Regions from separate parts of the Shewanella decolorationis genome, predicted to be linked through region 4. Evidence: predicted binding sites of a transcription regulator. Region 4 holds the regulator's gene; each other region holds the start of a gene.
The links. The regulator LexA, encoded in region 4, represses DNA repair genes until DNA is damaged. The targets are predictions, from matches to a motif close to TACTGTATNNNNATACAGTA.

Region 1: the regulator LexA is predicted to act here: its motif matches at 5,446-5,465, upstream of recA (recombinase RecA).
Region 2: the regulator LexA is predicted to act here: its motif matches at 5,419-5,438, upstream of EYR25_RS06775 (DNA topoisomerase III).
Region 3: the regulator LexA is predicted to act here: its motif matches at 2,018-2,037, upstream of umuD (translesion error-prone DNA polymerase V autoproteolytic subunit).

The regions. Positions count from the first base shown of each region.
Region 1 is NZ_CP037898.1:4,122,442-4,130,761, forward strand. It holds gene EYR25_RS18445 (aspartate kinase) at 1-877, opposite strand, end outside; gene alaS (alanine--tRNA ligase) at 887-3,511, opposite strand; gene EYR25_RS18455 (regulatory protein RecX) at 3,780-4,247, opposite strand; gene recA (recombinase RecA) at 4,265-5,338, opposite strand; gene mutS (DNA mismatch repair protein MutS) at 5,718-8,303, shown strand.
Region 2 is NZ_CP037898.1:1,502,005-1,510,324, forward strand. It holds gene EYR25_RS06750 (SPOR domain-containing protein) at 1-712, shown strand, start outside; gene EYR25_RS06755 (CvpA family protein) at 823-1,311, shown strand; gene purF (amidophosphoribosyltransferase) at 1,492-3,006, shown strand; gene EYR25_RS06765 (alanine/glycine:cation symporter family protein) at 3,109-4,593, opposite strand; gene EYR25_RS06770 (hypothetical protein) at 4,964-5,251, opposite strand; gene EYR25_RS06775 (DNA topoisomerase III) at 5,451-7,565, shown strand; gene EYR25_RS06780 (porin) at 7,815-8,320, shown strand, end outside.
Region 3 is NZ_CP037898.1:324,411-332,730, reverse strand. It holds gene EYR25_RS01475 (helix-turn-helix domain-containing protein) at 21-245, opposite strand; gene EYR25_RS01470 (helix-turn-helix domain-containing protein) at 335-937, shown strand; gene EYR25_RS01465 (hypothetical protein) at 968-1,396, shown strand; partial or broken gene EYR25_RS01460 (SLC13 family permease) at 1,503-1,784, shown strand; gene umuD (translesion error-prone DNA polymerase V autoproteolytic subunit) at 2,060-2,455, shown strand; gene umuC (translesion error-prone DNA polymerase V subunit UmuC) at 2,452-3,726, shown strand; gene EYR25_RS01445 (TonB-dependent receptor plug domain-containing protein) at 4,176-6,848, shown strand; gene EYR25_RS21165 (hypothetical protein) at 6,934-7,110, opposite strand; gene EYR25_RS01440 (ArsC family reductase) at 7,343-7,687, shown strand; gene dapE (succinyl-diaminopimelate desuccinylase) at 7,684-8,320, shown strand, end outside.
Region 4 is NZ_CP037898.1:3,808,279-3,816,598, reverse strand. It holds gene EYR25_RS17040 (cytochrome c oxidase subunit 3) at 1-222, opposite strand, end outside; gene EYR25_RS17035 (cytochrome c oxidase assembly protein) at 219-800, opposite strand; gene ctaD (cytochrome c oxidase subunit I) at 802-2,394, opposite strand; gene coxB (cytochrome c oxidase subunit II) at 2,404-3,945, opposite strand; gene EYR25_RS17020 (cell division inhibitor SulA) at 4,349-4,861, opposite strand; gene lexA (transcriptional repressor LexA) at 4,858-5,478, opposite strand; gene plsB (glycerol-3-phosphate 1-O-acyltransferase PlsB) at 5,640-8,063, shown strand; gene mtr (tryptophan permease) at 8,063-8,320, shown strand, end outside.

The DNA.
Region 1 (8,320 bases), 310 kb from region 4:
AAGCTAACAGTGCTTGATAATGCTCACTGCTGGTAAATAACCCTTTTATGGTTAAGGTCGCGAGCGCCTTATTAATCGCAATACCTTGCACAGATGCTGCCATCGCCAGCTCGGACTCATCACCAAATTGGATTAATGTCCCATGGCCCGCCTCAAAGCTCGACAATACACGCAGTGGCACTTTAAAACGTTGTGCGTATTCAACCGAATCGGGATGCAACACCTTAGCGCCGAGTTTTGCCATTTCTAGCATCACATCAAAACCAATCACATCGAGGCGTCTAGCACTGCTGTCGATATTCGGATCGGTAGTAAATACACCGGGTACATCGGTAAAGATTTGGCATTCATCGGCTTTTAACGCCGCAGCGAGTGCCACCGCCGTAGTATCTGAACCACCGCGTCCTAAGGTTGTTACATCACCATTGGGATCGATACCTTGAAAGCCAGCCACTATCGGCACAATGCCGTCGTTTAGTAAGGAGGTTAAGTATGTCGTATCGACATGCTCAATACTCGCTCGACCAAACTGACTGTTTGTATGAATTTGCACTTGATCGCCAGTCAGGGATCTTGCATTAATGCCGCGACGTTGTAACGCCATCGCCATTAACGCAATACTGATTTGCTCTCCCGTCGAGACCAGCATATCGAGTTCCCGCGCACTCGCGCGGGGATCGATCTGCGCCGCTAACGCAAATAGTCTATTGGTCTCCCCTGCCATCGCAGAAAGCACCAAGACTTGCAGCTCACCATTGTGAGCGGACTTTGCAATTTGCTCGGCAACCACTTCGATGCGTTCAATCGACCCCACCGAAGTGCCACCAAACTTCTTCACAAAAAGCTTGCTACCACTAAGCTTTCGTTTTTCGAGCACAGCAACCTCTTAAGCTAAACGCTCAGTAATCCAAGGTAATACTTGAGACAGTGCCGCATCCAGATTTTCTGGTTGGCTACCACCCGCTTGGGCCATATCAGGGCGACCACCGCCTTTACCACCCACCTGTGCAGCAACCATAGCAACCAGTTCACCGGCCTTCACTTTACCGACTAAGTCGTTGCTTACACCAGCAATTAGGTTCACTTTGCCTTCTTGAGCCACACCAAGCAGGATAACGGTGGATTTCAGCTTTTGCTTTAACTCATCTTGCAGGCCACGCAGTGCACCTGCTTCAACGCCTTCAAGCTTCTTAATCAGCACATTTACGCCATTAACCACAACCGCATCACCAGCTAAATCAGCACTCGCTGCTGCCGCTAACTTATCTTTTAGTTGCTGCATATCTTTTTCAAGTTGCTTCATTTTATCCAGTTGCGCTTTCAGCTTAGCCACAACAGATTGAGTATCGCCTTTCAGCAGTGCTGCTGCTTCTTCAAGTTGCGCTTGTTGCTGTGCCACATAGGCCATCGCCGCAGCGCCGGTTACCGCTTCGATACGGCGAACGCCCGCAGCAATACCGCCTTCAGAGGTAATTTTGAATAGACCGATGTCACCAGTTCGGCCCACATGCGTACCACCACAAAGTTCGATTGAGAAATCGCCCATAGTGACAACTCGCACCTCGGCATCATATTTCTCACCAAAGAGTGCCATCGCGCCTTTTTCTTTCGCTTCATCAATCGCCATTTCAGCGACTTTCAGCTCATGGTTACGGCGAATTTGGGTGTTGACTAACTCTTCAACCTGTTTCAATTCAGCAGGCTTGACCGCTTCGAAATGAGAGAAGTCGAAACGTAAACGCTCAGGGTCAACTAACGAACCTTTTTGAGTAACGTGAGTGCCTAATACTTGACGCAGTGCAGCATGTAATAAGTGAGTCACAGAGTGGTTTAACTGAGTACGGTGGCGCAGTTTCTTATCTACTTTCGCTTCGAGTACTTGACCAACGCTTAGGCTGCCAGCCGTTAACGTCCCTTTGTGGCCAGAGGCTTGACCAAACTTTTGTGTATCGCTAACAGCAAACTCAATACCTTGAGCCACTAATACGCCCTTGTCACCGACTTGTCCGCCCGATTCGGCGTAGAATGGCGTCACATCAAGCACGACTACAGCATCATCACCCGCATTGATTGCAGGAACTGATTCACCGTTTAGGTAAAGTGCAGTGACTTTGGCATTGCCAGTGAGTTCTGAGTAACCACAGAATGCGGTTTCAGCATCAATTTTCAGTGCTGCGTTGTAATCGGCGCCGAAATTACCCGCGGCTTGAGCACGGCTACGTTGTTCTGCCATCGCCACTTCGAAACCCGCTTCGTCGACGATAATGTTGCGCTCACGGCATACGTCAGCGGTTAAATCCACTGGGAAGCCATAGGTATCGTACAGTTTGAAGACAGTTTCACCGTCCAAGGTGTCGCCCTGCAATTCGTTTAATGCGCTATCCAGAATACCTAAACCACGCTCAAGCGTACGGGCGAACTGCTCTTCTTCCGCTTTAAGGGCTTTTTCAACAATCACTTGGGTATCGGCAAGACCTTTAGCAGCATCGCCCATCACTTCAATTAACGTCGGAACTAACTTGTAGAAGAAAGCTTCGGTGGCGCCTAACTTGTTACCATGACGCACGGCGCGGCGAATAATACGACGCAGTACATAGCCACGACCTTCGTTTGATGGCATCACACCATCGGCAACTAAGAAGGCGCATGAACGGATATGGTCGGCAATAACGCGCAGCGACTTATTAGATAAGTCAGTCACACCGATGATTTCGGCCGCTTTAGCAATCAAGGCGCGGAAAATATCGATTTCGTAGTTTGAATGCACGCCTTGCATAATCGCAGCGATACGCTCGATACCCATACCAGTATCGACAGAGGGTTTTGGCAGCGGTAACATTTCACCAGAGGCTTGGCGATTGTATTGCATGAATACGATGTTCCAGATTTCGATGAAACGGTCGCCATCTTCTTCTGGGCTACCAGGACGTCCGCCCCAAATATGATCGCCGTGATCGTAGAAAATTTCGGTACAAGGGCCACAAGGACCTGTATCACCCATTTGCCAGAAGTTATCTGAAGCGAATGGCGCGCCCTTGTTGTCGCCGATGCGAATGATGTTTTCAGCGGCAACACCAATTTTTTTATTCCAAATTTCAAAGGCTTCATCGTCCGTTTGGTAAACAGTTACACACAGACGTTCCTTCGGTAGCTTTAATACTTCGGTCAGGAAGGTCCAACCAAAACGAATCGCATCTTCTTTGAAATAATCACCAAAGCTGAAGTTACCCAGCATTTCGAAGAAAGTATGGTGACGAGCGGTGTAACCAACGTTATCTAAATCGTTGTGTTTACCACCCGCACGGACGCAGCGTTGGGCAGTGGTCGCACGTGTATAGCTACGTTTGTCCATGCCAAGAAACACGTCCTTGAACTGGTTCATACCGGCGTTGGTGAATAACAGTGTGGGATCGTTGCCTGGTACAAGAGAGCTACTGTCCACAACTTGGTGACCATTGCTGCGGAAAAATTCGAGGAAAGCACTTCTAAGCGCTGCTGTCGTTTGATACATGAAATCGTCCTGAATTGGGTAAGCATGACCAGCTACACCATAAGGTAGCCGTATTTCTATTTGCCCAGCATTATAAGCAGACTAAGGAAAGACGACCAGCCTTGAATAGCGATATAGGCTTAGGAATCTCATATTTTCGGTGAGTTTGCTGCTAAGACATGGCTTATCACAAAAGCCAAGCGCTAAAGATGAGCCGAACCAGCACCCGCGGCCGAACGTACAAGACAATGAACAGACAAGCCTAGGGCGGCAAGTTTATGCCATGAAATTAGTCATCATTATCTGCCAAAGGGTCATAATCTAAGGCATAGGAGACTTGTTCGTAGTTAAAGCCTTGGCTCAGTAAAAACCGCACCCGTTTGGCTTTTTCTTTCGCTACTAGCTCACGGGATTGTGAGCCTTTAACCTCGGTGACTTTAGGGGTGACATATTTTTTGATGGCTTTGGCTTTTGCTAGCTCAAACCAATCATGATCATTTGCCGATAACGCGGCTTCGATACAATCCTTTGAAAGCCCCTTTTGGGCAATGGCTTGACGAATACGGATAGGCCCATGACCACGGGTAATGTGACTGCGAACAAGAAGCTCGGCATAACGCTTATCATTGATAAAGCCAGATGCTTCACAATCATCAAGCACAGGCTCGATATCAACGACTTCAAAGCCTTTTTCGAGCAGTTTAGAGCGGATTTCTTGGCGGGAATAGTCGCGGCGCGCTAACAGCGCGACCGCGATTTGACGGGCTGACTGGCTCAGAATACTTCGCCTGTTTCGAAATCAACATTACCTTCGTTACTCTCATCATCAGAAGAAGATGAAGACAATGCACTTGGGTTACTCAACAGTAATTCACGCAGTGTTTTATCGATTTCAGCAGCAATTTCTGGGTTTTCAGTCAGATATTTACCGGCATTTGCACGGCCCTGACCAATCTTGTCACCCTTATAGCTGTACCATGCACCGGCTTTTTCGATCAGTTTATGAGCCACACCTAAATCGACTAACTCACCAGTACGGTTGATACCTTGACCGTAAAGAATTTGGAACTCAGCTTGTTTAAATGGCGCGGCAACCTTGTTTTTAACCACTTTAACACGCGTCTCGTTACCTACCACTTCATCGCCTTCTTTGATAGCTCCGGTACGGCGAATATCGAGACGAACAGAAGCATAGAATTTCAGCGCGTTACCACCCGTTGTGGTTTCTGGGTTACCAAACATTACGCCAATCTTCATACGAATTTGGTTGATGAAGATTAACAGAGTATTCGATTGCTTGAGGTTACCCGCGAGCTTACGCATCGCTTGGCTCATCATACGCGCCGCTAGGCCCATGTGTGAATCACCAATTTCACCTTCAATTTCCGCTTTGGGTGTTAATGCCGCAACCGAGTCAACGATGATCACATCTACCGCACCAGAACGGGTTAACGCATCACAGATCTCAAGGGCTTGTTCACCAGTATCGGGTTGTGAACACAGTAAGTTATCGATATCTACGCCTAACTTTTTAGCATAGATAGGGTCTAGCGCGTGCTCGGCGTCGATAAAGGCACAGGTTTTACCTTCGCGCTGAGCGGCGGCAATCACTTCTAATGTCAGCGTCGTTTTACCTGATGATTCAGGACCATAAATCTCAACGATACGTCCCATTGGTAAACCGCCAGCCCCTAAGGCGACGTCAAGGGAAAGTGAACCAGTAGAAATAGTCTCAACATCCATAGAGCGGTCTTCGCCCAGCTTCATAATGGAGCCTTTACCAAATTGCTTTTCAATTTGGCTCAATACCGCAGCAAGTGCTTTCTCTTTGTTTGGATCGACCTTCATTCCTGTTCCCTCATCTAGACAGTATCAGTACTGTCAAAAGTGATATTCAATTTAATAAAGCGGGTGATCAAAAAGCGAAGCTCTTTGTCATAATCTGCTGACTAGTATACTGTACAATCATACAGTATCAAGACCTGTGAATGATTTATTTTTCAGTCAGAAAATTTTCCCGTTGAGACAAGCTTTTACCGACTCGTGCTGCAGATTTGTCAGGATATCAGTGAATATCCATGGTTTAAGGGTCAATTTTCAGAAAATTATTGCTAAGATTGGCGTCAATTTATTTTAGACAGTAACAGTGCACATTCACTGATTTTATCCCATTACTGTACGACTTATTTCCCCGCTTTGGGCCGGCATAACGGACGAAAACGATTTAATGAATCCTATAGATACCGATGATTTAGAAAAACATACCCCTATGATGCGTCAATATTTGACTATGAAAGCAGAGCATCACGATATGCTGCTGTTTTATCGTATGGGTGACTTCTATGAACTCTTCTATGATGACGCAAAACGCGCCTCTGAATTATTGGGCATTTCCCTTACGGCCCGCGGCAAAAGTGGCGGCGATCCGATCCCGATGGCAGGTATTCCTTACCATGCGGTTGAAGGCTATCTGGCCAAACTGGTTCAAATAGGTCAATCGGTCGCGATCTGTGAGCAGATTGGTGACCCTGCTACCTCAAAGGGCCCAGTTGAGCGAAAAGTGGTGCGTATTGTCACCCCAGGTACCTTGACCGACGAAGCCCTGTTGCAGGAGAGACAAGACAATCTGTTAGCCGCGGTTTACCAAGGTAAAGTTGGTTTTGGCTACGCGACCCTCGATGTGTCTTCCGGCCGCTTCGTGATTGCTGAATTAGAAACGAAGGAATCCCTCGAAGCCGAACTACAACGTACTAATCCAGTCGAAATTCTCTATAGCGAAGATTTTGGCGCTATGGAATTATTGAACCATTTCAAAGGCAAGCGTCGTCGCCCTGAATGGGAGTTTGATTACGATACCAGCATTAAACTGCTGCTGGCTCAATTTGGCACTAAGGATTTGCACGGCTTTGGGATTACCGATGCGCGGCTGTCGCTGCAAGCGGCTGGCTGCTTAATGCAATATGTGAAAGACACCCAGCGCACCGCCCTACCCCATATCAATGCCATTACCCGCTTCAATCAAACCGATACGATTGTCTTGGATGCGGCAACGCGCCGTAACCTCGAGCTGACACAAAATCTGAGTGGTGGTCGAGATAACACCCTAGCAGCCGTGCTTGACAATACCGCAACAGCGATGGGCAGCCGGATGTTGCAACGCTGGATCCATCAGCCGTTGAGGGACCATGCCCAGATTTTTGCTCGTCAAACGGCCGTGAATGAATTACTCAAGACTACGGCCCATGAGTCATTGCATGAGCAGCTTAAAGCCCTAGGCGATATCGAACGTATCATGGCAAGGCTGGCACTGCGTACCGCTCGTCCAAGGGATTTTGCCCGCCTACGCCAAGCATTAAACCTATTGCCTCAGTTGCAGCAGTCACTCGCGCAGCTAAGTGCGCCCCATATGGTGAAACTAGGCCAACTCTTAGGTGAATTTCCCGAAGAGCAACAGCTGCTTGAGCGCGCCATTGTCGATAACCCGCCCATGCTTATCCGTGATGGCGGCGTGATCCGCGAAGGCTACAATGCCGAGTTAGATGAATGGCGAGGCTTAAGTGAAGGGGCTACTGATTATCTTGTTCAGCTCGAGGCGCGGGAAAAAGAGCGTACCGGCATTGCCACGTTGAAGGTTGGCTACAACCGAGTGCATGGCTACTACATCGAAGTCAGTCGCCTGCAATCGCAGCAAGTGCCATTAAATTACCAGCGCCGTCAAACCCTTAAGAATATGGAGCGTTACATCACGCCTGAACTTAAGGAATACGAAGAAAAAGTGCTGTCGAGCCAAGGTAAGGCGCTTGCCCTTGAAAAACAACTTTGGGACGAATTATTTGATTTAATCCTCCCCAAGTTGCATGAACTACAAGCCTTTGCCAGAGCGGCAGCCGAACTCGATGTGCTGAGTAACTTTGCCGAACGTGCCGAAACCTTAGGCTATACCTGCCCAGAACTGAGCAGCGAAATCGGGGTAAAAATCGAAGCGGGTCGCCACCCTGTGGTTGAGCGTGTGAGTCAAACGCCTTTTATCGCCAATCCTGTCACCCTGCACAATCAACGCCGGATGTTGATTGTTACCGGTCCAAACATGGGCGGTAAATCGACCTACATGCGCCAAGTGGCGCTTATCACCCTAATGGCCCATATTGGCTGCTTTGTGCCAGCAAATCGCGCCATCATAGGCCCTATCGATAGGATTTTTACTCGGATTGGCGCCTCAGACGATCTCGCCTCTGGCCGTTCAACCTTTATGGTGGAAATGACAGAAACGGCAAATATTCTCCATAATGCGACCGCACAGAGTTTAGTCTTGATGGATGAAATTGGCCGTGGCACCTCAACCTACGATGGTCTGTCATTAGCTTGGTCTGCAGCGGAATATTTAGCGCAACAAGTCGGCGCAATGACGCTGTTTGCGACCCATTATTTCGAGTTAACACAATTACCGGAACTCATGGCTGGCGTCTATAACGTGCACCTCGATGCGATTGAGCACGAAGACACCATCGCCTTTATGCACGCGGTGCAAGAAGGTGCGGCCAGTAAGAGTTATGGCTTACAGGTTGCGGCCCTTGCCGGGGTGCCAGCTCGGGTGATTAAGGCGGCAAAACACAAGTTACATCAGCTTGAGAGCCGCGATAATCAAATGGAAGGTGCTAATGTTAACGGCACTAGGGCACCAATCCAAACCCTGTTAGCCCTGCCTGAGCCGGTGGAGAACCCAGCCGTCAGCAAATTAAAAGCCATCAATCCCGATAACCTGACCCCAAAACAGGCGCTAGATTTACTCTACGAGCTAAAACGCTTGAGCTAACACATAGAGTGAAAACT
Region 2 (8,320 bases), 2.3 Mb from region 4:
TGCCGAAATTCCCCTGCGTCCTGCCGCAATAGCGCAGCAAAACGCCGATGATATGTTTGAGGTGTTGTCCACCCAAGATGTGGATGGCGAAGGTGCCTTACCCGAAGAGTCCTCTCCTAATGATGAGGCTGCGTTAGCGCAGGCGGTCAATACTGATGTCAAAGACACGTCTGCGGCAAAAGTGGAGCCTAAATCAGAAGCGGTGAAAGAGACCGCCAAACCACAGACGGCAAAAGCGGAAACTAAGCCTGAGGTGAAAGCGCCGGTGAAAACCGAGACCGCTAAGGCCGAACCGAAGAAAGAGACGCCAAAGCCTGCTCCCACTAAAACAGAGACCAAAAAGCCAGAACCCAAGACAACCGTAGTCGCGAAAACGGACAAACCGAAAGCCGAAACCGCGAAAACAGAATCTGCAAAACCTGCCAAAGACGATGGCATTAAAGTGGTCAGCCGCGATTCATTAAAACCAGGGCTTACGCTGCAACTAGGCGCATTTAGCAATGCCGCCAACGTAAAAGCGCTGGTGGCGCAGTTACGTAAAAGTGGTTACAAGGCGTACACAATTCCAGACACGCCTAAGGATGGCGTATTGACGAAAGTGTTTGTGGGGCCCGACGTTTCCGAAGCTAAGCTGAAGAAAATGCAGGAAGAAATTGAAACTCTAACCCGTTTGAAAGGCCGAATTGTGCCTTTTAATCCCTTGGAATCTTAATGCCATTCAGCAGGGGCTGAAATAATTTATTTACCTCGCTAGGGGTGAGAATCGTTTCAGTCTCTGGTAGAATCGCGCCGTCTTAAAGCCTATGCTGGAAAGCCATCTCAATGGTTTGGATTGATTACGCTATCATCTTCGTTATCGGGTTATCGACTCTTATCAGTCTGATCCGCGGATTTGCCAAAGAAGCCATGTCGTTAGTGGTATGGTTCGCGGCTTTCTTTGTTGCCAGCCAATTTTATCAAGACCTCGCCGTTCATCTCACGCAAATGAACGATGAGGTGCTACGCAATGGGGTCTCCATTGCTATTCTTTTTATCACCACCTTAATACTCGGCGCCCTTATCAATTACATCATTGGGCAACTAGTGGTTAAAACCGGATTATCTGGCACTGACAGACTCTTAGGTCTGTGTTTCGGTGCCATTAGGGGCGCGCTGATCGTCAGCGCGCTGCTGTTTTTTATGGATGCTTTTACAGGCTCACCCAACACCCAATGGTGGAAGGACTCTGTACTAGTGCCCGAATTTGGCGTTGTGATCCAATGGTTCTTTCACTATTTGGAAAACACCTCCAGCTTTGTACCCAAACTATAAAAAAGACAATAAATTTATCCTAAGTGATGGAGGATAAGTAAGGTTGAGTCCGAAGCCTAAGGCCACGGACTCAACACTGAGATGAAGCGCTTCAGTCGTATGGCTGGAGATTTACTTCGTCTTTTACTTATATTTCAACATGAAAGGGCATAGAACATCTTACAATGAGGAAGCTTACCCATGTGTGGTATCGTCGGAATAGTTGGCCAATCATCGGTTAATCAGACCATTTATGACGCACTGACCGTGCTTCAACACAGAGGTCAGGATGCGGCAGGTATTGTGACCGTTGATCGTGGTGCTTTCAGACTACGTAAAGCCAATGGTCTGGTCAAAGATGTATTTGAAGTCAAACACATGCAGCGCCTACAGGGCAATGCAGGTATTGGCCACGTACGTTATCCTACTGCAGGCAGTTCCAGCGCGTCAGAAGCGCAGCCTTTCTATGTTAACTCGCCATTTGGGATTTCATTAGCCCATAACGGTAACTTAACCAACACGGTTGAATTAGCAGAAGGCCTGATCAAAAAGCGTCGCCATGTGAACACCACATCCGACTCAGAAGTATTATTAAACCTGCTGGCCGATGAGCTGCAAAAAACCACAAGCTTAATGCTGACGCCTGACGAAGTGTTCGACACTATCGCTAAAGTGCACGAGCAAGCCCGTGGCGCCTATGCGGTTGTGGCCATGATTATCGGTCAAGGTCTAGTGGCATTTCGCGATCCTTTCGGTATTCGTCCACTGGTATTAGGTAAGCACGAAACCCCAACCGGTACTGAGTACATGGTGGCCTCTGAGAGCGTGGCGCTCGATGCCGTGGGTTTTGAAGTGATGCGCGATGTGGCGCCAGGCGAAGCGATTTATATCTCTCTCGATGGTCAGCTTTATACTCGCCAATGCGCCAAAGAGCCAAGCTACTCACCTTGTATCTTCGAATTCGTGTATTTTGCGCGCCCAGATTCGACTATCGACAATGTCTCTGTTTACGCCAGTCGCGTGAACATGGGTGCCAAGCTCGGTGAAAAGATCAAAAAAGAATGGTACGACCATGATATCGACGTGGTGATCCCTATTCCTGAAACCTCATGCGATATCGCATTAGAAATCGCCCGTTGCATGGACTTACCTTACCGCCAAGGTTTTGTGAAGAACCGTTATATCGGCCGTACCTTTATTATGCCTGGTCAACAGGAGCGTAAAAAATCGGTACGCCGTAAACTCAACGCCATCAACACTGAGTTTAAGGGGAAGAACGTGCTGTTAGTCGATGACTCTATCGTTCGTGGTACCACGTCAGAACAAATCATTGAGATGGCGCGTGAAGCGGGTGCGAAGAAAGTGTACTTTGCCTCGGCGGCACCGGAGATCCGTTTCCCGAACGTTTACGGTATCGATATGCCAACCTCGAATGAACTGATTGCCCACGGTCGTGATGCCGATGAAATTGCTAAGCTGATTGGCGCCGATGGGATTATCTTCCAAAATCTGCCGGATCTGGTTGAAGCGGTGAGAATGGAAAACCCAGAGATCAAACGTTTCGAAACCTCAGTGTTCGACGGTCACTACATCACTAACGATGTTGACCAATCTTACCTCGACCACTTAACTCAGTTACGTAACGACGATGCCAAAGCCGACCGTAATAAGGACATTGGCACTAACTTAGAGTTACACAACGTTTGCCATCCATAAGATGAGTTGAGTGTGTGCTTGGCGTTAAGCGGGTGCACCTTATAACGCGCAACAAAAAAGCCAGTGATAAGTCACTGGCTTTGTTATTTGGAGCTTTAATCTTTAGGAGAGCTTTGGAGGCTCGCTCGTTTGACTCTGCGCGAGTTCATCCTGCGCATTTTTGCGTTCAACCCAATAGTCTGCATGGGGAATACCGAGTTTTTCAGGGTCAAATAACGGCTCAATCCCTTGTTTTTGTTGCGACTCATAATCCTTCAGGCAAGTAAAGGCGATGCGTTGCAGCAGAATAATGGCGATAATGTTTAGCCATGCCATCAGTCCCACACCAATATCACCCATGCCCCAGGCCAAATCGGCGGTTTTCACTGTGCCATAGACCGTTGAGGCCATCAGCACTACTTTCAGTACCACAGTGAGCCAAGGACGATTCGCCTTGCGATTGATATAGGCAATGTTGGTTTCGGCAATATAGTAGTAGGCCACAATGGTGGTGAAGGCGAAGAAGAACAGCGCAACGGCAACGAACATATTACCAAAGCCTGGCATCATGCTTTCCATCGCGGTTTGCACATAACCTGGGCCTGCTGCGACACCCGCAATCCCGGTATAAAGCGCGGCACCATCAGGGCCTTGCACATTATACAAACCCGTGATCAGCAGCATAAAGCCGGTGGCAGAACAGACAAACAGGGTATCAACATACACTGAGAAGGCTTGCACTAAACCTTGTTTAGCTGGATGACTCACTGCGGCGGCAGAAGAAGCGTGCGGCCCAGTACCTTGGCCCGCTTCGTTTGAGTAAATACCGCGTTTTACCCCCCACATAATCGCAAGACCGAGAATCGCACCAAAGCCTGCATCGAGTCCGAAGGCGCTTTTTAGGATCAACATAATAATATCGGGCAGCTGGCCAATGTTAAGGGCAATAATCACGCAAGCGACGATGATATAACCCAGTGCCATAAAGGGCACTACGGTACTGGCAAAGTGGGCAATACGTTTTACGCCACCAAAAATAATGAAACCTAATAGCATCGCAAGAATGGCTGCTGTGACGTTAGGATCGATATCGAAGGCGGTTTTTAGGCTAGAACCTATGGAGTTAGCTTGCACGCCAGGCAGTAAAATCCCGCAGGCAAAAATAGTCGCAATGGCAAATGTCCAAGCGTACCACTTCATGCCTAAGCCTTTTTCAATATAAAAGGCGGGGCCGCCGCGGTATTCACCGTTGATTTTTTCTTTGTAGACTTGTCCTAAGGTGGATTCAACGAATGCGGAGCTGGCGCCCAGAAACGCCACCATCCACATCCAAAACAATGCACCCGGACCGCCGAAGGTAATCGCAGTGGCGACACCAGCAATGTTACCGGTTCCCACACGACCCGCTAAGGTCATGGCTAAAGCCTGGAAGGAAGACACGCCAGCATCAGTGCTTTTGCCATCAAACATTAGACGGATCATTTCGGGTAAATGGCGTAACTGTAGGAAACGTGAGCGCAGGGAGAAAAAGAGTCCTACACCGAGGCAAAGATAAACGAGTGCGGGGCTCCAAACGATATTGTTGACCGCATTAACAATCTCATTCATATAGTTCAACTCCAATATTCTGTTGTTTTTGCAGAGTTTTTAAGAAATTTGCTTGTAAGTTTGGGTACCAAATGGCCACTTTGGCCTAAGGTTAAGACGTGTGCGCACGTCTAAGAGCTTCAACATAACGGCTTTTTAAGCCGCTTCATAGCTAAAGTTGTTAAATAATTGATAATTTAACGTTCTTTATTTGGTGTGGTTACTGAGGAGCTTTATTTTGCAGCGTGTTATCTCTGCAGTATTGAGATTCATAATCTAGCAACTTGAATCATTGAGAAAAGCGGGGAGATAAGGCGAATTGATCGAGACTATTAACTCAGCCAAAGTGGATAGCGGGGACGGTATTCGTGCAAGGCAAAGTAAACTTGGCTTAAATTACCAGCCATAGCAGCATCCATAGTCCAAAAAGCCATGCCAGACTGCGGCGGCTAACGCGATGTTTTAATAGCAAAGACAGGCTCACCGCCACAGGTAGAAACAGGATAAAAGCCCAAGAGAGGAAAGGCGCCTCAAGCCCCAAGCTTTTTAGCCCCATTTCACAAAGTAGACTTAACGCCAATAACAATAAGCTATGAAAGAGCATTAATTGATTGAATCTTAATACTAGCGCTGGTTTAAAGGCGGGTTTCGCATGACAGGGCAAGGTCAGTGTATTCATCTCTTGTTCTCAATTCCTTGTAACGGATACGAGGGATTTTAGTTTTAGATGAGAATTGTTCTCAACTAAATTTACACAGCTTTAGTGTTCCATCGCCATTCATCGTGTTCAATCGACCCTCTAGGTTAAATGGCGGTTTGCACTCTTGTCCGCTTTGGGCTAAATTACACTGTAATTATATCCAGTGTTTAATGTAGATATGATCCTCTATATTGCTGAAAAACCAAGCCTTGGGCGTGCAATTGCCGATGTGCTGCCTAAACCCCACAAAAAAGGTGACGGGTTTATTGAAGACGCAAACGGTAACTGTGTGTCTTGGTGTGTGGGGCACTTGCTCGAACAGGCAGAACCCGATGCCTATAATCCAGAGTTTAAATCGTGGAAATTTGAGCATTTACCCATTGTGCCTGAGAAGTGGTTGCTTAAACCTAAGGCCGCGACCCGCAGCCAACTCGCAGTGCTTAAAAAGCTGGTGAAACAGGCCGATACCTTAGTGAATGCGGGCGATCCCGACCGCGAAGGGCAGTTGTTGGTTGATGAAGTGATCGCCTATTTGGGCGTGACGGGCGATAAATTACAACAAACGCAGCGACTCCTTATCAGCGACTTAAATCCGCAGGCGGTGAAACGTGCCTTGTCGCAACTTCGCAGTAACCGTGAGTTTATTCCTTTGTCGACTTCGGCACTTGCCCGAAGCCGCGCCGATTGGCTCTATGGCATGAATATGACGCGGGCCTACACCATCCAAGGGAAAAAGGTTGGCTATCAGGGCGTGCTATCAGTCGGTCGAGTACAGACCCCGCTCCTTGGACTTATTGTGCGCCGCGATGAGGAAATCGCGAACTTTCAATCTAAGCCTTTTTATGAGGTTCTGGCCCACTTAGTGACGGACAAAGATCAGGCTTTCACGGCGAAGTGGCAACCCAGTGAAGCCTGCTTACCCTATATGGATGAGGAAGGGCGCGTGCTCGCTAAGGGCTTAGCGCAAAATGTGGTGCGCCGGATCACCGATAAACCCGCCGAAGTGACCCAGTTAAGCACTAAGGATAAGCAGCAGAATCCGCCTTTGCCCTACAGTTTATCAGCGCTGCAAATCGATGCGGCCAAGCGCTTTGGTATGAGCGCGAAGGACGTGCTCGATACCTGCCAGAGTTTATACGAGCGCCATAAGCTAATCACCTATCCACGCTCAGACAGCCGTTATTTGCCCACAGAGCAGCATGGGCTTGCAAGCGGGGTATTAGCGGCCATTACAGGCGGTGCGCCCGAGTTAGTCGCACAGGCTGAGGCGCCGAATCCTCGGCTTAAATCTAAGGCGTGGGATGATAAAAAAGTCGATGCCCACCATGCCATTATACCAACGGAAAAACAGCCTAATTTAGTTGGCTTAAGCCAGCGGGAAAGACAGCTTTATCTGCATATTGCTCGTCAGTATTTGGCGCAGTTTTATCCTGCCTATTGCTACAGTGAAACCACGGTCGAGGTGACGATCGAAGGTGGTCTTTTTAAAACTAAGGCAAAACAGGATAAGTCCCTCGGTTGGAAACAGCTGTTTGCCAGAGAAGAGAACGAACGAAAAGACGCATCATCCACAGCGAGTTTTGTGCAAGGCGACAATGACACAGAGGAAGGAGAATATGTTGGTCAGCTACCGCCGCTTACCTTAGGGCAAGTGCTTCATTGTCACCAAGGTGAATTAGTCGAGAAGCAAACACAACCACCCAAGGCCTTTACCGATGCGACCTTGCTGAGCGCCATGACGGGGATTAACCGTTATGTGACTGATCCCGAGATCCGCAAAATTTTAAAGGAAACCGATGGCTTAGGTACGGAAGCGACTCGCGCAGGCATTATTGAACTGCTGTTTAAGCGAGGCTTTATTCAGCGTCAGGGCAAGTCGATTGTGGCAACGGAGGTGGGCAAGGGCTTAATCAATAGCTTACCCCTTAGCGCCACGACGCCCGATATGACGGCGCTGTGGGAGGCAAGTCTGAACGGTATCTGCCATAAAGAAATTTCTTATCAAGGATTTATGCAGCCACTGCTGGGGACGCTAAAAAACTTAATCGAAAATGCGGGTGCTCAATTACCCTCAGCCCTCAATGGCTTAAAGGGGCAGGGCTTTAAGCGTGCCGCGACTAAAAAGTCCGGTTATCGAAAAGCGGGAGCCAGAGGCGCTGCTGGCGGGAAAAAAGCCCGTACTGGCGCTAAAAAAGGGAATGCTAGCAATTCAGCCGCAGCATCTACCACCTCCACAACCGCTAAACCGACTGCGCCTAGACGGCGAACGAGCAAAGCGGTCGCCCAAGCCTGATGACACATATGTGATCAAACTGTCGCTAACCCACGGGATTTGGTAACGATATTTAATTTATTCCGCGATATTTAATTACCGCCAATCACGATATTTCGTGATTGGCGGATCCACTTCTAAAAAACACCTTGAAACTCAGCTTTTCCGCCCCGTGGCATGCTAACTGCTTTGTCTTGGCTGGAGAATATAATAAACCAATTAAATCATAAGATTATTTATGATTTAGCTGAATGAATAGGTGTAGATGATATGAAAAAGAAATTGCTTGCAGTGATGATCCCTGCGGTGCTGCTCACTGGTACAACTCAAGCGGTCGAGCTGTATAACGATCAAACCAATAGCGTCAATATGATGGGTTGGCTAGGCTTTGCGGCGTTAAACGATGGCCACGAAACCTCAGTAATTGATAACTTTTCCCGCGTGGGATTTCGTTTCGACCGCCAAGAGAAAAACGGCTGGCGCTCCTTTGCCCATACCGAATGGGGCATTAACATGGTCACCAGTGACGATGGTCTGATCTATACCCAAGGTCAAGGTGGCGGTCAGTTATCGGCTTCAAAAACCTCAGATTTTCTCTTTAATCGTTTAGGTTATGTCGGCATGTCGCACGACAAATGGGGTTCGCTCACCTTTGGTAAGCAGTGGGGGGCTTATTACGATGTGGCTTACACCACTGACGTACTCAATGCCTTTACCGGTTGGTCTGTCGGTGCTTATACCTTCGGCGATGGCGGCCTCACCGGCGCGGGGCGTGC
Region 3 (8,320 bases), 1.2 Mb from region 4:
TGTTATGCTCATATTCGACCTCATGCCACTTTGGAGATTGCAGCTATGCCGGATTCATTGATCAGTTCTGCACGTAGCGCTTGCCCCTTAGGGCCATCCCATGTGCCCATAAGGCAATGGATAGCATTTTGTGGCTTGATTCCGTTGTTACGGCACCATTTAGTTAAAGAAGAACCCTGGCCAATAAAGCCAGCTCTCACTTGGTTGTATAAGTCACGGCTAGGGATATGATTATTGACGTTCATAGTGAAACTCCTCAATATGTATATACAATTAACAAAAAGAATACTCATTACTCAAATGTAGTATTCATATGTAGTATCGGATTGTCAATATGAATATTGAATTAAAGCTTGTAGATGTTTTATCGAGAATTGCTAAACTAAGTGATGTTTACACGGACGCTGATGTCGCAGAAGTTCTTGGAGTTAGCCCCCAAACTTTGTCTACTTGGAAAAGAAGAGGGACAATCCCTTATGAAAGGATTTGTAGCTTTGCCACTGCAAAAGATGTTTCTTTAGATTATTTATTGCTTGGCGTGAGTGGTCGTAGTTATTTAGGTGGCCTCGACCCTATGTTGTTGGAAGGTATAGGAATGGAGTTTGAAAAAACTGCTCCTGAATTGTTAACTATCCATAACGTAGGATTGATATACAACAGAGTTATTAGGCTACTGGAGCCTAACGATAACTGGACAAGGGCTGTTAGAGAGGAAGTAGCTTACTTCGCTCAAATATCTCATGCACAATCAAGGGTAGAAATAGGCAAATTACCTCCTATTTATGAAGAAGAAAGCAGAGTATTTAAGAAGGTAGGTATCGATGCTAATGAAGTCTTTGGGGTATCAAAAAATGATGATACGACATCTGTCAAACAGCATGTTTCAGGAAACAAAAATGAGGTTGCTGGTCGCGATATAGTGAAAAAAGCGAAGTAATCTCATGGCAGATGATTATGGAGTTGGTTAATGAAACAGCAACCAAACTATCAGGTTACTCAACAGATTGAGGGGCACTATCACCAAATTGCTGGCCGTGACATAGTTAACCATTGGACTATCGAACCGAATCAACCAAAGCTGTTGTCCTTATGTACTATTGAAGAATTAAGAGCTCAAAGAGACTTCAGTAAAGAAATCATCAAGGATGCTGAAGCAAAGATTTGGGGAAGTCTGCCTTCCAAAATTCTGATGATTACCTTGCCCATGTTTTTTCTGTGTAGGTATCTAGGCAATGGGGGCCAATGGTTGTTTTTAGCCTTCATTCTTGGAGTTGTTTTCCCTGGTTTTGCTCAGCTAAAGCTCATTAATAGAGAGCGGCCAGTGATAGAGGTTGAAAGACAACGCTTGAATAACATTTACTACATCCTTCGCAGCTATAAAATTGACGAGAGATAGCCTTTTTTTTGGTTAAATCATCCCAAAACGAGCCAATTTAATTTTGGCCTTCTTTATCTAATCTCGGTATTTATCGTGAAATAGGCTCTGAATTATCGTGGGTTAGATCACTACCGTGCCTGGCGTGCCCACGGTATTAACCCCCATGGCCGCGGACTTGGCGAATGCGACAGGGTTTTCACTCCCCGCGGTACTGATGACGCAAGTGATCGGTTTTTCGACGGTAATATTTCCCTATCAGGTGGCACCACTGATTTTGGCGATGCAACTGTCTCAGGAACCCCTCACCCATCTGCTGAAAGTCACCTTACCCTTAGCGCTGATAACTTTATTGCTGCTGATGCCGTTGGACTACCTTTGGTGGCTCTTACTGGGATGGATAAGCTAAGTTTTACAGCACAGGGAGTAGCCCTAGATGATGTGGAACATCCCCTTTAGTTGCGGTGAAGAATTGCCGCAACCAAAAGCCAAGCAAAAACGAACACATGCATTAGATTGGCCGTTACCAAGGTAGTCTCAAGATTATTGCTACTGTGGCACTTTCAATGGTAGCAATATGTCTGCAACTTTTTATTTGCCGTCGAACTCAACACGCTTTCGACAAGTCATCAAAATACGCTATACTGTTTTTATATACAGCACTTAAATTTTATTGTTCTTCCTATGCGTATACAAACACAGTATCCACTTTTTAGCTCCTCCGTTGCGGCGGGATTTCCTTCTCCAGCCCACGATTATGTTGAGCAATCACTCGATCTCAATGAATTATGCATTAAACATCCCACTGCGACATTTTTTGTAAAAGTACAAGGGGATTCTATGGTGGATGCGGGCATTTCCAGCGGCGACATATTAGTGGTGGATAGGTCATTGCAAGCGGCACATGGCGATATTGTGGTCGCCGCGGTTGATGGTGAATTCACCGTTAAACAATTGCAATTACGTCCGGTTGTGCAATTAATACCCCGTAATCCGGCATTTAGAGCCATTACCATCCACCATGATTCCGAACTCAACCTATTTGGTGTGGTGACTTGTGTGGTGAAAAAACTCAAATGACTGCTTCACTATTTGCCCTTGTTGATTGTAATAACTTCTACGCTTCCTGCGAACGCTTATTTCGGCCCGATCTTCAAGGTAAACCGATTGTTGTGCTCTCCAATAATGATGGTTGTGTCGTTGCGCGCTCATTGGAGGCAAAGCAATTAGGCATAAAAATGGCCGTCCCCGTGTATCAGGTGATGGACCTGATCCGCTCCCATAACATAGCGGTATTTTCGTCCAACTATGCACTTTATGCCGATATTTCAAATCGAGTGATGAGCACTCTCGAACAAATGGTGCCAAGAGTAGAAGTCTACTCAATTGACGAGGCTTTTTTAGACCTCTCTCGACTCGATAAGTGTCAAGATATCGCGGAGTTGGCTACAGAGATCCGCCAACGGATCCAACAATGGATTGGGATCAGTGTCTGTGTCGGCATCGGCCCCAGTAAAACCTTAGCCAAGCTCGCCAATTATGCCGCTAAAAAATACCCAATGACTCAAGGCGTTGTCGATTTACGCACGACAGAACGTCAACGGCGTTTAATGGCCTTGACGCCAATTGATGAAGTGTGGGGAATTGGCCGTAAAATTGCTCAACGTTTAAAACTGATGGGGATACATACCTCCCTCCAGCTCGCCGATACTCCGCCTAAACTGATCCGAGACAGCTTTTCCGTAATAGTCGAGCGAACAGTACACGAGCTTAACGGTATTGCCTGTAATGATATTCAGCAGGTCGTCGCAACAAAACAGCAAATCGTGAGTTCGCGATCCTTTGGCGAACGCATTACCCAGTTCACCGCAATGCAACAGGCCATCAATGATTATACCTGTCGAGCCTGCGAAAAACTGCGTGCAGAGGGCCAACTTGCACGCACTCTATCCGTATTTATTCGCACCAGTTATTTCACTGAGCATCAGCCCAAATGCAGTCAGGTGCTTACGGGTAACTTAGCTTATCCCAGTGACGATACCCGCGATTTCATTGCATTAGCACAGCGGCTGTTATCTAGGCTTTGGCGTGATGGCTATGCCTATGCCAAGGCTGGTGTGATGCTGGGGGACTTTTATGCACCAGGTGTGTTTCAGCTAGGATTATTTGATGAAGTCAAACCACAACCTAAAAGTAAAGAATTGATGAAACTACTGGATAGCGTTAATCACAGCGGTAAAGCCAAGATCCAATTTGCAGGGCAAGGACTCAATGCCGATTGGTGCATGAAGCGTGGCCAACTCTCTCCTCGCTATACCACACAATGGACACACATCCCGACAGTAAAATAAGCCATAGTATGCAAACAAGCCATTTGCTTACCTGTTAAGATTTGTTAAATCTCTGAAGCCTCAACAATAATGCACTTATTTTCAACAGTTAATAAGATACTCCCAATTTACCGCTTTTATCCCAACTTGATGTAGCTCACAGAATCTAAAACTCAATCAAACTAAAGACCTAGTACAAAAATTGACATTGTAAAGATAATGTTTCGTTACATTAAGATACAACCACCCACAAAACGCACGCTATGCCGTCATTATTTATTTCTTATCTCACTTAATTAGTTCGCCAAAGATTACAAATACAACATTTACGCATCAACAACACAACAATTAAGCTATTGATATTAAAGTTGTTAATGATAATTTTTCGGCTATGGAGGGCAGTTGCAAATAAATATAAGCCTTGATGAAACCCTTCCTGATCGTCATGGCATTGTTAAGGGAATGAAAATATGACTACGCAAACAACCGTCGCTCGTGCGGTTCGTTTTAGTTTACTTGCTTTAGTCTCCGCCTCGGTGACACCGCAAGTATTTGCCGCCGATGAAGCGGCTGTGATCGATAATAAAGTTGAGCGTATCGAAGTAACAGGTTCACGCATTAAACGCACCGATCTTGAAAATGCCTCCCCAATCGTGGTGGTCAGCGCTGCCGACATCGAAAAAGGCGGCTTTAACTCAGTTCAAGACGTGTTAGGTAATCTGTCGCAAAACTCTGGTGGCTCAATGACCCAGCAGGAAGTCCACGGCTTTACCCCAGCGGCGTCTGCCGTCAACCTGCGTGGTGTGGGCGCTGGACGTGTGCTGACCCTGATCAACGGCAAGCGCGTGCCTAAATATCCTTTTGGTGCCGGTGGTACCGATAGCTTTGTCGATACGGCAAACATTCCGTTAGGCGCGATTGAACGTATTGAGATCTTAACCACAGGCGCTTCGGCTATTTACGGCTCAGATGCGATGGGCGGTGTTATTAACATCATTTTGAAGAAAGACGTTGAACAAAGTACCTTCAAATACCGTCGCTCTGACACCTTCGATGGTGGTCTGCAAAACAACCAATTCTCTTTTATGACTGGCGTGAGCAGTGATAAAGCGAACTTGACCTTCTTCGCTGAGTATGAAGACCGTCAAGCGTTAAAAGCCTCGGATCGCCCAGAATGGGGCACAGATATTATTCCTGGTAACTACTATGCTGGTTACAGTTCCTATGGCGCTAACCTAGTAGACAGCAATGGCAAATTACTAAAAACCTTAAGTGCTGCCGACTGTGAAGCACGAGGCTATGTGATGATGGCCAATGGAAAGTGTGGGTTCGATCGCTCAGCGCAGCGCGACTTTTCGCCTGAGCAAAAGCGCTACTCAACAATGATCAACCTCACCAAAGACTTAAACGATAATCATCAGCTGTATTCGCGCCTCGATTATACCCATGCATCCACCTACACTGAGATTGAATCGGCAACAGTTGGCGAAGATTTTATGTTCAACGTGTCGGGCAATAACGTCACTATCATTGATGAGCTCAATGGGTTATCCCAAGTCTTCGATAAAACTACCGCCTTCGGCGGAGATTTCGCCGGTGCTGCCGATGGAGACTATTACTACACTCGTCGTATGTCTGAGTTAGGTCCGCGCACCTCTGATTTTGAGACGAACAATTTCTCCTTCTTATTAGGCAGCAAAGGTTACCTCACAGATACTATCGAATACGACACCTCATGGTCGATTGCACGTCAAACGGTAGACTCTACCACCGCAGGTTCGCCAACCTACCAAAGTATGTGGAACTACCTCACCGCGGGTACTAACGGTAATTCCCTACTGGATGTGATCTCCGCAGACGATGCTGCACTGCTGGACTTCCAAGGCGGTAAAAAGGGGCAATCCACCCTATCGAGCTTCAACGCAGGGATCAGTGGCGATGCCTTTGAATTACCGGCAGGAACAGTAGCTTATGCCGTGGGCGTCGAATACGGTAAAGAATGGTTCTATGACAAATCCGATACATTTACCACTAACGGCGGTGTCATGGGTAAAGGTGGTAGCAGCGCCCAAGGTGAACGTGAGCAATATGCAGGTTATGCCGAGGTTGCTGTACCGGTAATCGAAAACCTCACCGTCACACTTGCAGGCCGTTACGACTACTACGACGATTTATCCGATGTGGGTGGCCAATTTAGCCCACAGGTCGCGGTAGAGTATCGCCCGATTGATAGTTTGTTATTACGCGGTCTGTATGCGGAAACCTTCCGTGCACCGGATATGCAGCGCTTATTTGGTGAGCCTACCGCGGCTTATAGTACAGTAATTGATACCCCGACCTGTGATGCCGCGGGTGGATCTGGCCCTGCCTGTGAGAAGATTGACTCACTGCCCATCACTATCGGCGCCAATCCTGATCTTGAGGCAGAAACAGGTAAAAACTATAACCTCGGCATGGTGTGGGATTACAACGATTTCAACCTCACCTTGGACTACTGGATTGTTGAAATCGACAATCTAGTTAATAGCCCAAGCGCCCAGTATATCTTGGATCACGCTGACGCCTTCGCCGATAAGATTTTCCGTGATGCCGACGGTAAATTAACCCAGGTTAATACCCAAGCGATTAACATGTCATCCCAAGAAACCTCGGGTATCGACTTCTCTATTGGTTATCGTTATGAGCTTGCAAATTACGGTGATTTAACTGCCCGTCTCGAAGGCACCTATTTGCTGAAGTGGGAAGAGCAATTAACCCCTGATTCTGAGCCATTAGATCTGATTGACGGTGACGGCTCGGCCCCCAAAATCCGTGGTAACTTAAATATCGGTTGGAACTATGATGACTTCGCCACCAACCTGCTGTTCAAGTACACTGATAGCATGAATGGCCAGCGTAAAGAGGCATTTATTAACAATGGGTTAGCGGACAAGTATGCCGTCACTATCGACAGTCATATCGAAGTGAACTGGGCCGCCAGCTATATGTTAACCGATGCGATTAAGTTATCCGGCGGTATAAATAATATCTTCGATGCGGGTCCAGAGATTGATGAAACCCAAAACTCTTGGCCGCATTATCCACGTTCTTACTACAACGTTGTAGGGCGTGAATATTATTTAGCGGTAGAGATGAACTTCTAATCAACCTCATGTTTTAATTAGTCTTGCTTCCTAAAACACAAAGCCGAGCAGTTGCTCGGCTTTTATCTATAGGCTTCACACTCAGCTAGGCATAGGTATCAATCGATTCGCCTTGACTCGCCTCACGGGCGCGCTCCTTGGCTGACTCATTCAGCTCTTCCACCTTGGCTGGCGCAGGCTGAGCTTGTAACGCAGCGGTTAGAGATGAACGGTTGACGGCATAGCTATGCGCTAACATTGAGCTGCTTGTACTGATATTCATCGCGATCCCCTTCTCGACTTAGGCTCAATACCCAAGCTCAAAACTTAGCCTAGAAGCCAATACTTAACTGACGCTTAAGCTTTCGTCGCTGTTTGCCCGGATATTTCTAGGGGCATTCTGAATAGTTACCGCCTACACAACCATATATCCCCCTTGTGGCATCCAGCGCACAATGCCACAATGCGAGCAAAATCAATGCGTGCCAACGGCGCCCCTCGATAGGAGCATCATCTTGACCCTTTTTGGTATTAAAAATTGCGATACAGTGCGTAAAGCACGTAAATGGATTGAAACCCATCAACTTTCGGTCAACTTCCATGACTTTAGGGAAGATGGATTAGCAGAAAAGGATCTTCAGCATTGGTGTCAAATTGCCGGATGGGAAACCGTCTTTAATAAACGCAGTACCAGTTTTCGCGCCTTGAGTGATGCCGATAAAGCGGATATCGACCAAACCAAAGCCATTCAACTGATGCTCACTCATCCGACGCTGATCAAGCGTCCTGTGCTCACCGTGGGTGAACAAGTGCTGGTAGGCTTTAACGAAGCCGAATATAAGAAGGTGTTTTCCCTATGACGCACGCTTCGAAAACTGGGCCGGTTACCGAACTGACTAAAGAGTTAATCGCCCGTCCCTCGGTCACACCGCTGGATGAAGGCTGCCAAACCCTGATGGCCGAACGTCTTGCTGCCATTGGCTTTAATATTGAGCCCATGGTCTTTGAAGACACCACCAATATGTGGGCGCGTCGCGGTAATGCAGGCCCCGTATTTTGTTTTGCCGGCCATACCGATGTAGTGCCCGCGGGCGATTTAAGCCGCTGGCATACCCCGCCTTTTGAACCAACCATTATTGACGGTTATCTTTATGGTCGCGGCGCCGCCGACATGAAAGGCTCGCTGGCGGCGATGATCGTTGCGACCGAACGTTTTGTGGCTAAGCACCCTAATCATCCCGGCTCGATTGCGTTTTTGATCACCAGCGATGAAGAAGGCCCCTTTATCAATGGCACCACACGGGTTATCGACACCCTAGAAGCCCGCAATGAAAAAATCACTTGGGCGCTAGTGGGCGAACCCTCATCGACCCTAAAACTCGGTGATGTAGTCAAAAATGGTCGCCGTGGTAGTCTCACCGCCAACTTAACCGTTAAGGGCATTCAGGGCCATGTGGCCTATCCGCACCTTGCGGATAACCCAATCCACAAAG
Region 4 (8,320 bases):
GCCCGTCATCGATTCCTGAATAACGGTTCTAAACCAGCCTACAAGCATAAATAAGATCACGGCTATGCCTGCTAGTAGAATATAGCCGCCACCGGAAGCGCCAGATTTGAGTTGATGAACAAAATGTCCTGCACCAAAGGCAATTAAAAACAAGCCGATAGCACCAACAATCGGCCAAGCACTCTGGGCGGGGACGTAGTAAGTCTCATGTTTAGTGGTCATTTTGCAGCTCCTTGCTCTATGGCAGACGCTAACTGCTTGTCGGTAATGTCGTAGAGGGTGTAAGAGAGGGTTAAGGTGTGGATCGACTCGGGCAATTGAGGGTCCACGAAGAAAATCAACGGCAGCTCAGCGCGACTCGCAGCCGCTAAGTGTTGTTGGTTAAAGCAAAAACATTCGGTTTTATTGAAATAAGCCGCACCTTGTCCGGGCGAAATAGAGGGAATCGCCTGGCCCACAGTCGCTCTATTCGAGACGTTTTGCGCCAGAAATGCCGTGTGAATGAGTTCGCCCGGATGCACTTCGAGCCGCTTAGTTTGAGGCTCAAATTTCCACGGCATCCCCGTCTGCACCTGCGAGATAAACTCGACCGTTACCACGCGGTTCTTATCTACAGTGATTGCCTGATAACTGCTGGCAGTATTAGAGGTTTTGCCATTAATACCCAGTTCTTCGCACAGCACATCGTAGAGCGGTACTAAGGCGAACCCAAAGCCAAACATCGCAAGGCAGCCCAACACTAGTAGGCTGATAAGCTTACGGTTTGACTTGATGTTGGGCTGATGGGGTTGGCCTTGCATGTTATTTCACCTCGGGTGGCGTGGTGAAAGAGTGGTAGGGTGCGGGGCTTGGTAGAGTCCACTCTAAGCCTTCACTGCCTTCCCAAGGTTTGGCGGGCGCCTTTTCACCACCCCGAATGCACTTAATCACCAGCACAAGGAAGATCAGCTGAGATAGCCCAAAAGCAAAACCCCCAATCGATACGATTTGGTTTACATCGGCAAATTGAATCGAGTAATCGGGAATGCGCCTTGGCATACCCGCAAGACCCAAGAAGTGCATCGGGAAAAACAACACGTTGACCGAAATCACCGAACACCAAAAATGCCACTGGCCGAGCTTTTCGCTGTACATATGTCCGGTCCATTTAGGCAGCCAGTAATAGGCCGCCGCCATGATGGAGAAAATCGCACCCGTGACCAACACATAGTGGAAGTGAGCCACCACAAAGTAAGTATCGTGGTATTGGAAGTCGGCTGGCGTGATGGCGAGCATCAAACCCGAGAAGCCGCCAATAGTGAACAGGATAATAAAGGCTACGGCGAACAACATTGGGGTTTCAAAACTTAGTGAGCCGCGCCACATGGTCGCTACCCAGTTAAACACTTTTACCCCTGTCGGCACGGCAATCAGCATAGTGCAGTACATAAAAAACAACTCGGCAAACACGGGCATACCGGTGGTGAACATATGGTGCGCCCACACGAGGAAGGACAGAATCGCAATACTCGCCGTGGCATACACCATGGATGAATAGCCGAACAATTTCTTGCGACTAAAGGCCGGAACTATGGCGGAGATAATGCCGAAGGACGGCAAAATCATGATGTAGACCTCGGGGTGACCGAAGAACCAGAAGATATGCTGGAACATCACAGGGTCGCCGCCGCCTGCTGCCTCGAAGAAGCTAGTACCGAAAAACTTATCGGTTAACACCATAGTGACGGCGCCCGCGAGTACGGGCATCACGGCGATCAGCAAGAAGGCGGTAATCAGCCAGGTCCAGACAAACAGCGGTAACTTCATCCATGTCATACCGGGGGCACGTAGGTTGACTATGGTTACGATCACGTTGATGGCACCCATGATCGAACTTATCCCCATGATATGAATAGAGAATACAAATAATGCTGTGCTATCAGGACTATAAGTGGTCGAGAGTGGTGCGTAGAAGGTCCAACCGAAGTTAGGGCCGCCGCCTTCCATAAACAGTGAGCTCAACAATATGGCAAAGGCGAAGGGGAGGATCCAAAAACTCCAGTTATTCATCCGTGGAAGCGCCATATCGGGCGCGCCAATCATCATCGGAATCAACCAGTTCGCTAAGCCTGTAAAGGCCGGCATCACGGCACCGAATACCATAATCAGCCCATGAACCGTGGTCATCTGATTAAAAAAGTTAGGTTCAACGAGTTGTAATCCTGGCTGGAAGAGTTCGGCGCGGATCACCATGGCCATAGCGCCACCAGTTAAAAACATAATAAAGCTAAACCATAAATACAGGGTGCCAATGTCCTTGTGGTTAGTGGTGAGTAACCAGCGCATGATGCCTTTAGGTGCACCGTGATGGTGTTCATCATGGGCGGCAATTTGATCTTGAGTCAGTGTGCTCATCTTAATCCCCTACTGTCCATGGCGAGCAATATCAGCGGGTTGCACTGTATCGCCAGTATTGTTGCCCCATGCATTGCGCTCATAGGTAATGATGGCGGCAAGCTGTTGTGGCGTGAGTTGTGTGCCAAATGCCTGCATCGCCGTGCCCGGTTTACCGTGCATCACAATGTCGATGTGATTGGCGACCGGCCCCGTTGCAATTGCGCTGCCAGCAAGGGCGGGAAAGGCGGGAGGCATACCTGCACCTGTTAGCTGGTGGCAGGCGGCGCAAATCGTGGCATAGGTTTTTTCCCCTTCGGCCATCAGTTCATCATGGCTAAGCGTGGGGAGACTCGCGGGGGCGACACTGGCGGCGGGTTCTGTCGCAGCCTCGGGCGCATCGGTGGTTGCAGGGGGCGGAGTCGTGGCTACTGGTTCGCTATTGGTGCCTCCGGATTTATGGGCGTCAACGTCTTTGGCTTGTACCGCATCCCCCGTGTTATTGCCCCACGCATTACGCTCATAGGTAATCACGGCGGCTATTTCTTGGGTCGTTAATTGTTTGCCAAAGGCTTGCATGGCCGTACCCGCTTTACCATTGAGCACGATTTCAAGATGGCCGCTCAGAGGCCCTGTCGCAATGGGGCTGCCTTTGAGGTGTGGGAATACCCCCTGTAAACCTTCACCGTTAGGTTGGTGACAGGCCGCGCAGTGACCAAGGTAAACTTGCTCACCCTGAGCCATTAGCTCTTCTTTCGTCAGTGTTTGCGATAAGGCGGCTTGTGCGGCTTGCGCTGCGGCATTGGCGGCTTGTTTTTGTTCTTCAACCCAAGCATCGAACTCGGCTTCGGGCAATGCTTGCACCACTATCGGCATAAAACCATGGTCTTTACCGCAAAGCTCGGCACATTGGCCACGGTAAATGCCGGGTTTGTCGATACGGGTCCACGCCTCGTTGATAAAACCTGGATTAGCGTCTTTTTTAACGGCAAAGGCGGGCATCCACCATGAGTGGATAACATCCTCTGAGGTCATCAAGAAACGGATTTTACGATTGATCGGCAGGACAAGGGGCTTATCTACTTCGAGTAAGTAATGTTCTCCTTTGGCCTCCGCGCCTTCGATTTGAGGCCTTGGGGTTGCGAGAATGCTGTAAAACTCAATATCTTGATCGAAGTAGCTATAATGCCATTTCCATTGGGAGCCAGTCACTTTGACTGTAAGATCGGCATTGCTGGGATCTTCCATAGCAATCAGAGTTTTTGTGGCGGGAATCGCCATTAAGATCAGAATGACAAAAGGAATGATCGTCCACGCGATTTCGACTTTTGTACTTTCATGGAAGTGAGACGCGACCGCGCCTTTGGATTTTCTGTGGTTGATCATGGCATAAATCATAATGCCGAACACCACTAAGCCTATGGCGCAGCAGATATACAGAATCGTCATGTGCAGGTGATATACCTTGCCACTGATTTCTGTTACGCCGGGGGTCATGTTGAACCGCATGTCCGATGCGGCCAACGGTGGGGCGAATAGCACCACGAGTAAACAATACAACCATTGCTTCACAAGACTTCTCCTCTGCCAATTGCGAATAGCAACTACAAAGAAGAGCAACACAGTAAGTCTCAACTCTATGCAAACTCTTCAGTTCCCAAAAAAGCTTTTTTGACTTCAACGTGCGTTGGCGGCTTACTTTTGATTAAGTATTGTTACTGCTGGTATTAGCCACACTGGCACATACTGCTGAATTAACTCATTTTCTCGACTTGTGTGGGCAAGAGATATTCGATAATTTGCCGATATTTCTGCCTAAACGGGCGATATATTATGCTCGCCTAAATCAACCATACTTGCTGTTTAAAAATTGATCAAGATCACTTCTTTTTCTAATTGTCTGAAAAATTGCCAAAAAAAGCCCCACATTCACAGGTGAGGCGGCTTTCAAGGCTAAATACGCAGTGCAAAAATTTTAATGAACAGAGCTAAAAAAACTACCTTGGGCAAAGTGAGCGGGCTGCTTGAGTGTCGCGTCCGCAGTCGAGTGATTTACGACACCTTCGAGCACTATTCCCATGGCGCGGGCGCTCTTGGCCACAATTTGCAAACGACGATTGTCACGGGCATCGAGTGAGTGGATCCAAGTAATTACTGCGCTTGAAGTGCCACTGGTTAATGCTTTTTCCATAGCCCACAGGGTTTCGACTTCATCTTTCGCATGGACTAAAAGTACGCGGTCCATACGCACGCCAGCGCTGGCCAGTAACTGCTTGTAGCCAATACTAGGTGGGTTGATGAGTACGACCCAGCGGCCTTGTTGGCTCAGTTGTGCTAACTGCTTGCTAAGTTGCATTAGCTCTTGGCGCCCTTTGCTCTCGGTAGGCATAGTGATGATAGGCGTATGCTGCCAGTCTGTATTGGTTTCGCGTACCGCATCGAGCCATAAACCGGGGTGACGCGGGGCATTACCTAGTAGTTTGTTCATAGCCAATCTCCATTGCGGATCACCCCTACGGCGAGCCCTTCTATTGTTAGACTTTGGAAACTTAAATCGACTTTAATTGGGGAGTAATCTTCATTCTCTGCATGTAGATAAACGAGATTCCCTTTCTTTTCAAAGCGTTTAACTGTTACATCATCGTCAACGCGAGCAACCACAACTTGGCCATTGCGCGCTTGCTGTACTTTATGAACGGCGAGCAGATCCCCTTCGAGGATACCGATGTTCTTCATACTGTCGCCTCTGACACGCAGTAAGAAATCGGCGGCAGGGTGGAACATGCTGGGGTCGACTTGGTAATACTGTTCGACATGCTCTTGAGCGAGGATAGGTTCGCCTGCCGCCACTTGGCCAATCAGTGGCAAGCCTGATTCGCTGTTATCTTCTTCCTCAACTGGGAGGCGGATCCCGCGGGAAGTGCCAGGCATGATCTCGATGCAGCCTTTTTTCGCCAATGCCTTAAGGTGTTCTTCGGCGGCATTTGCACTTTTAAAACCCAAACGTGTGGCGATTTCGGCCCGGGTGGGTGGCATGCCAGTCTCGGCAATATTACGTTTAATCAGCTCTAAAATTTCGGCTTGGCGTGGCGTCAACGGTCTCATGTTCTTTCCTGTTTTTCTATACAGTTACTGTTAGTATATACAGTATTATTCGTAGTGCAAGTATTAACCACTTTTTAACGCGATTGGAGAGTATTAGCGAATGTTCCCTAGAATCTGGTATTCTATGGGGCTAATGAACGTACTTACATTGCATAAGAATAATGCCTAAACAAGACTCTCTTTGGTTGAAATCATTACGCTGGATCCAAAAACACTTAGTGCACACTATTGTTGTGCCGCAGGATCCCTTTGCCGATCTGAATCTGGACGCCTCCAGACCGCTTGCTTATGTAATGAAAACAGAATCCTTGAGTGATATTGCTGCGTTAAGCGAGATCACTACTAAGCTGGGTTTGCCAAGCCCCTACGAGCCGCTCGTGGTCAATGGCGTTGTTGCGCCCCGCGTCGTTTGTCTCGAAGGGCGTAAGCCTTTGTTTGGCGAGCGTGCCAGCAATGAGCCATTCCTCGAATGTTTTATGCGTTTGTTGGCCGTCCATAAAGAAAAGCCTGAGTTAGATATTCAGCTGGTGCCTGTCAGCCTTTATTGGGGCCGTACTCCGGGTAAAGAAGACGACACCATGAAGGCGGCTGTGCTTGAGCGCGAGAACCCCACTTGGTTACGTAAGTGCTTGATGATCCTATTTTTAGGCCGCCACAACTTTGTTCAGTTTTCTAATGCGGTATCGCTGCGTTATATGGCCGACGAGCACGGCACCGACATGGGGATTGCCCACAAATTGGCGCGGGTAGCGAGAGTGCATTTCCGCCGTCAGCGCAAGGTGATGACGGGACCTGTGCTGCCTAATCGTCAGGCGTTATTCCACTCTCTGCTGAAATCAGAATCCTTACGCAAGGCGATTCAGGAAGAAGCGGCGAGTAAGAAGATTTCAGAAACCCAAGCTCGTGAAACAGCAATTGAATATCTTGATGAAATTGCAGCGAATTATTCCGACAGTCTAGTGCGTATTGCCGAGCGTTTCTTAACTTGGTTATGGAACAAGCTCTACAGCGGTATCAATATCAAAGGTGCCGAGCAAATCCGCCAGCTTCACCATGATGGTCACGAGATTGTGTATGTACCTTGCCATCGCAGCCATATGGATTACCTGCTGTTATCCTACATTCTGTATTACCAAGGCATGGTGCCACCGCATATTGCGGCGGGGATTAACCTAAACTTCTGGCCAGCAGGGCCGCTGTTCCGCCGTGGAGGGGCTTTCTTTATTCGCCGTAGTTTTAACGGCAATAAACTTTATACGGCCGTGTTCCGTGAATATCTCGATCAGCTGTTTGCTAAGGGATATTCGGTGGAGTATTTCTCTGAGGGGGGACGTTCTCGTACCGGTCGTCTATTGGCGCCTAAAACGGGCATGATCGCCATGACGATCAACAGTGTGCTGCGCGGCATCGAACGCCCAGTCACCTTAGTACCTGTGTACTTAGGTTACGATCACGTGATGGAAGTGGCGACCTATCACAAGGAGCTGAGTGGTAAGAAAAAACAGAAAGAATCTGTATGGCAAGTCTTTGGTGCTATTCGCAAATTAGGTAATTTTGGCCAAGGTTATGTCAACTTTGGTGAGCCGATTACACTGCAAAACTTCTTGAATGAAACGGCGCCTAACTGGCGCATTGAAGTGGCCGACGATCCTGAGCAAAAACCCACTTGGTTAACCCCAGCGGTGAACGTGTTAGCGAATCGTGTGATGACCCGCATTAACGATGCTGCTGCCGCCAGTTCAATTACCTTAACCAGCTTAGTGTTGCTGGCGTCGGAGCAAAATGCCCTTGAGCGTTGTTTACTCGAGCGTCAGTTAGATTTGTACCTAACTTTGCTTAAGCGTGTGCCTTACACTTCGTTTACTTCAGTGGCCGAAGGTGATGGCAAGCACTTAGTGCAGCAAGGATTAGAGCTGAATAAGTTCTCCATCAATGCCGATCCTCTGGGTGAGATAGTGTCGATTGATGAGAAACAAGCGATCTCAATGACTTACTATCGTAACAATATCATCCACTTGTTTATCATTCCGTCGTTAATTGCCAGCTGTTTAACCAACAATAAGCAGATTTCAAGAGCTCAGATTTTGGGAATTGTGAGTGACTTCTACCCGCTACTGAAGGCGGAGTTATTCATGGGTATCAAGGATCTGCCAAGCTATGTGAATCAAGTGCTGGATCTGTTTATTGAGCAGGGCTTAGTGCAGGAAAGCGATACGCTGTCGGTGGTGACTGAGCACACTAGCCAAATGTTGTTGCTGGCCGGAAGCGTTAGCGAGACTTTGCAACGCTATGCGATTATTTTCAATCTGCTGGCCCACAGACCTAAGATGGAGCGTTCGGATCTGGAGTCTGAAAGCCATCTGCTTGCCCAACGTTTAGGGGCACTGCATGGAATTACTGCACCAGAATTCTACGACAAGAAACTCTATAACACCTTGAGTGTTAAGCTTAAAGAGTTAGGCTATTTTTCCGAGAAGGAAGATAAATCCGACGTTGAGCGCATTCGCGATCAAGCCAATAGCTTACTTCGAGCCTCAGTGAGACAAACCATAGTGGCGAGTGTGACCGCGGAGCATATCGTTTAATGGCTAACCATATGAATGCGGCGAAGAATAAGCCGGTGGGTAAGTCTTTGCTCGGTGGTGCCATGATTATTGCCGGCACCACAGTCGGGGCGGGGATGTTTTCTTTGCCCGTTGTGGGCGCTGGCATGTGGTTTGGCTACTCGGTACTGATGTTACTCGGTATTTGGTTCTGTATGTTGATGTCGGGACTGTTACTGCTCGAAACCAATCTACATTTCGAGCCGGGGGCGAGTTTCGATACCTTGACCAAGGAAACC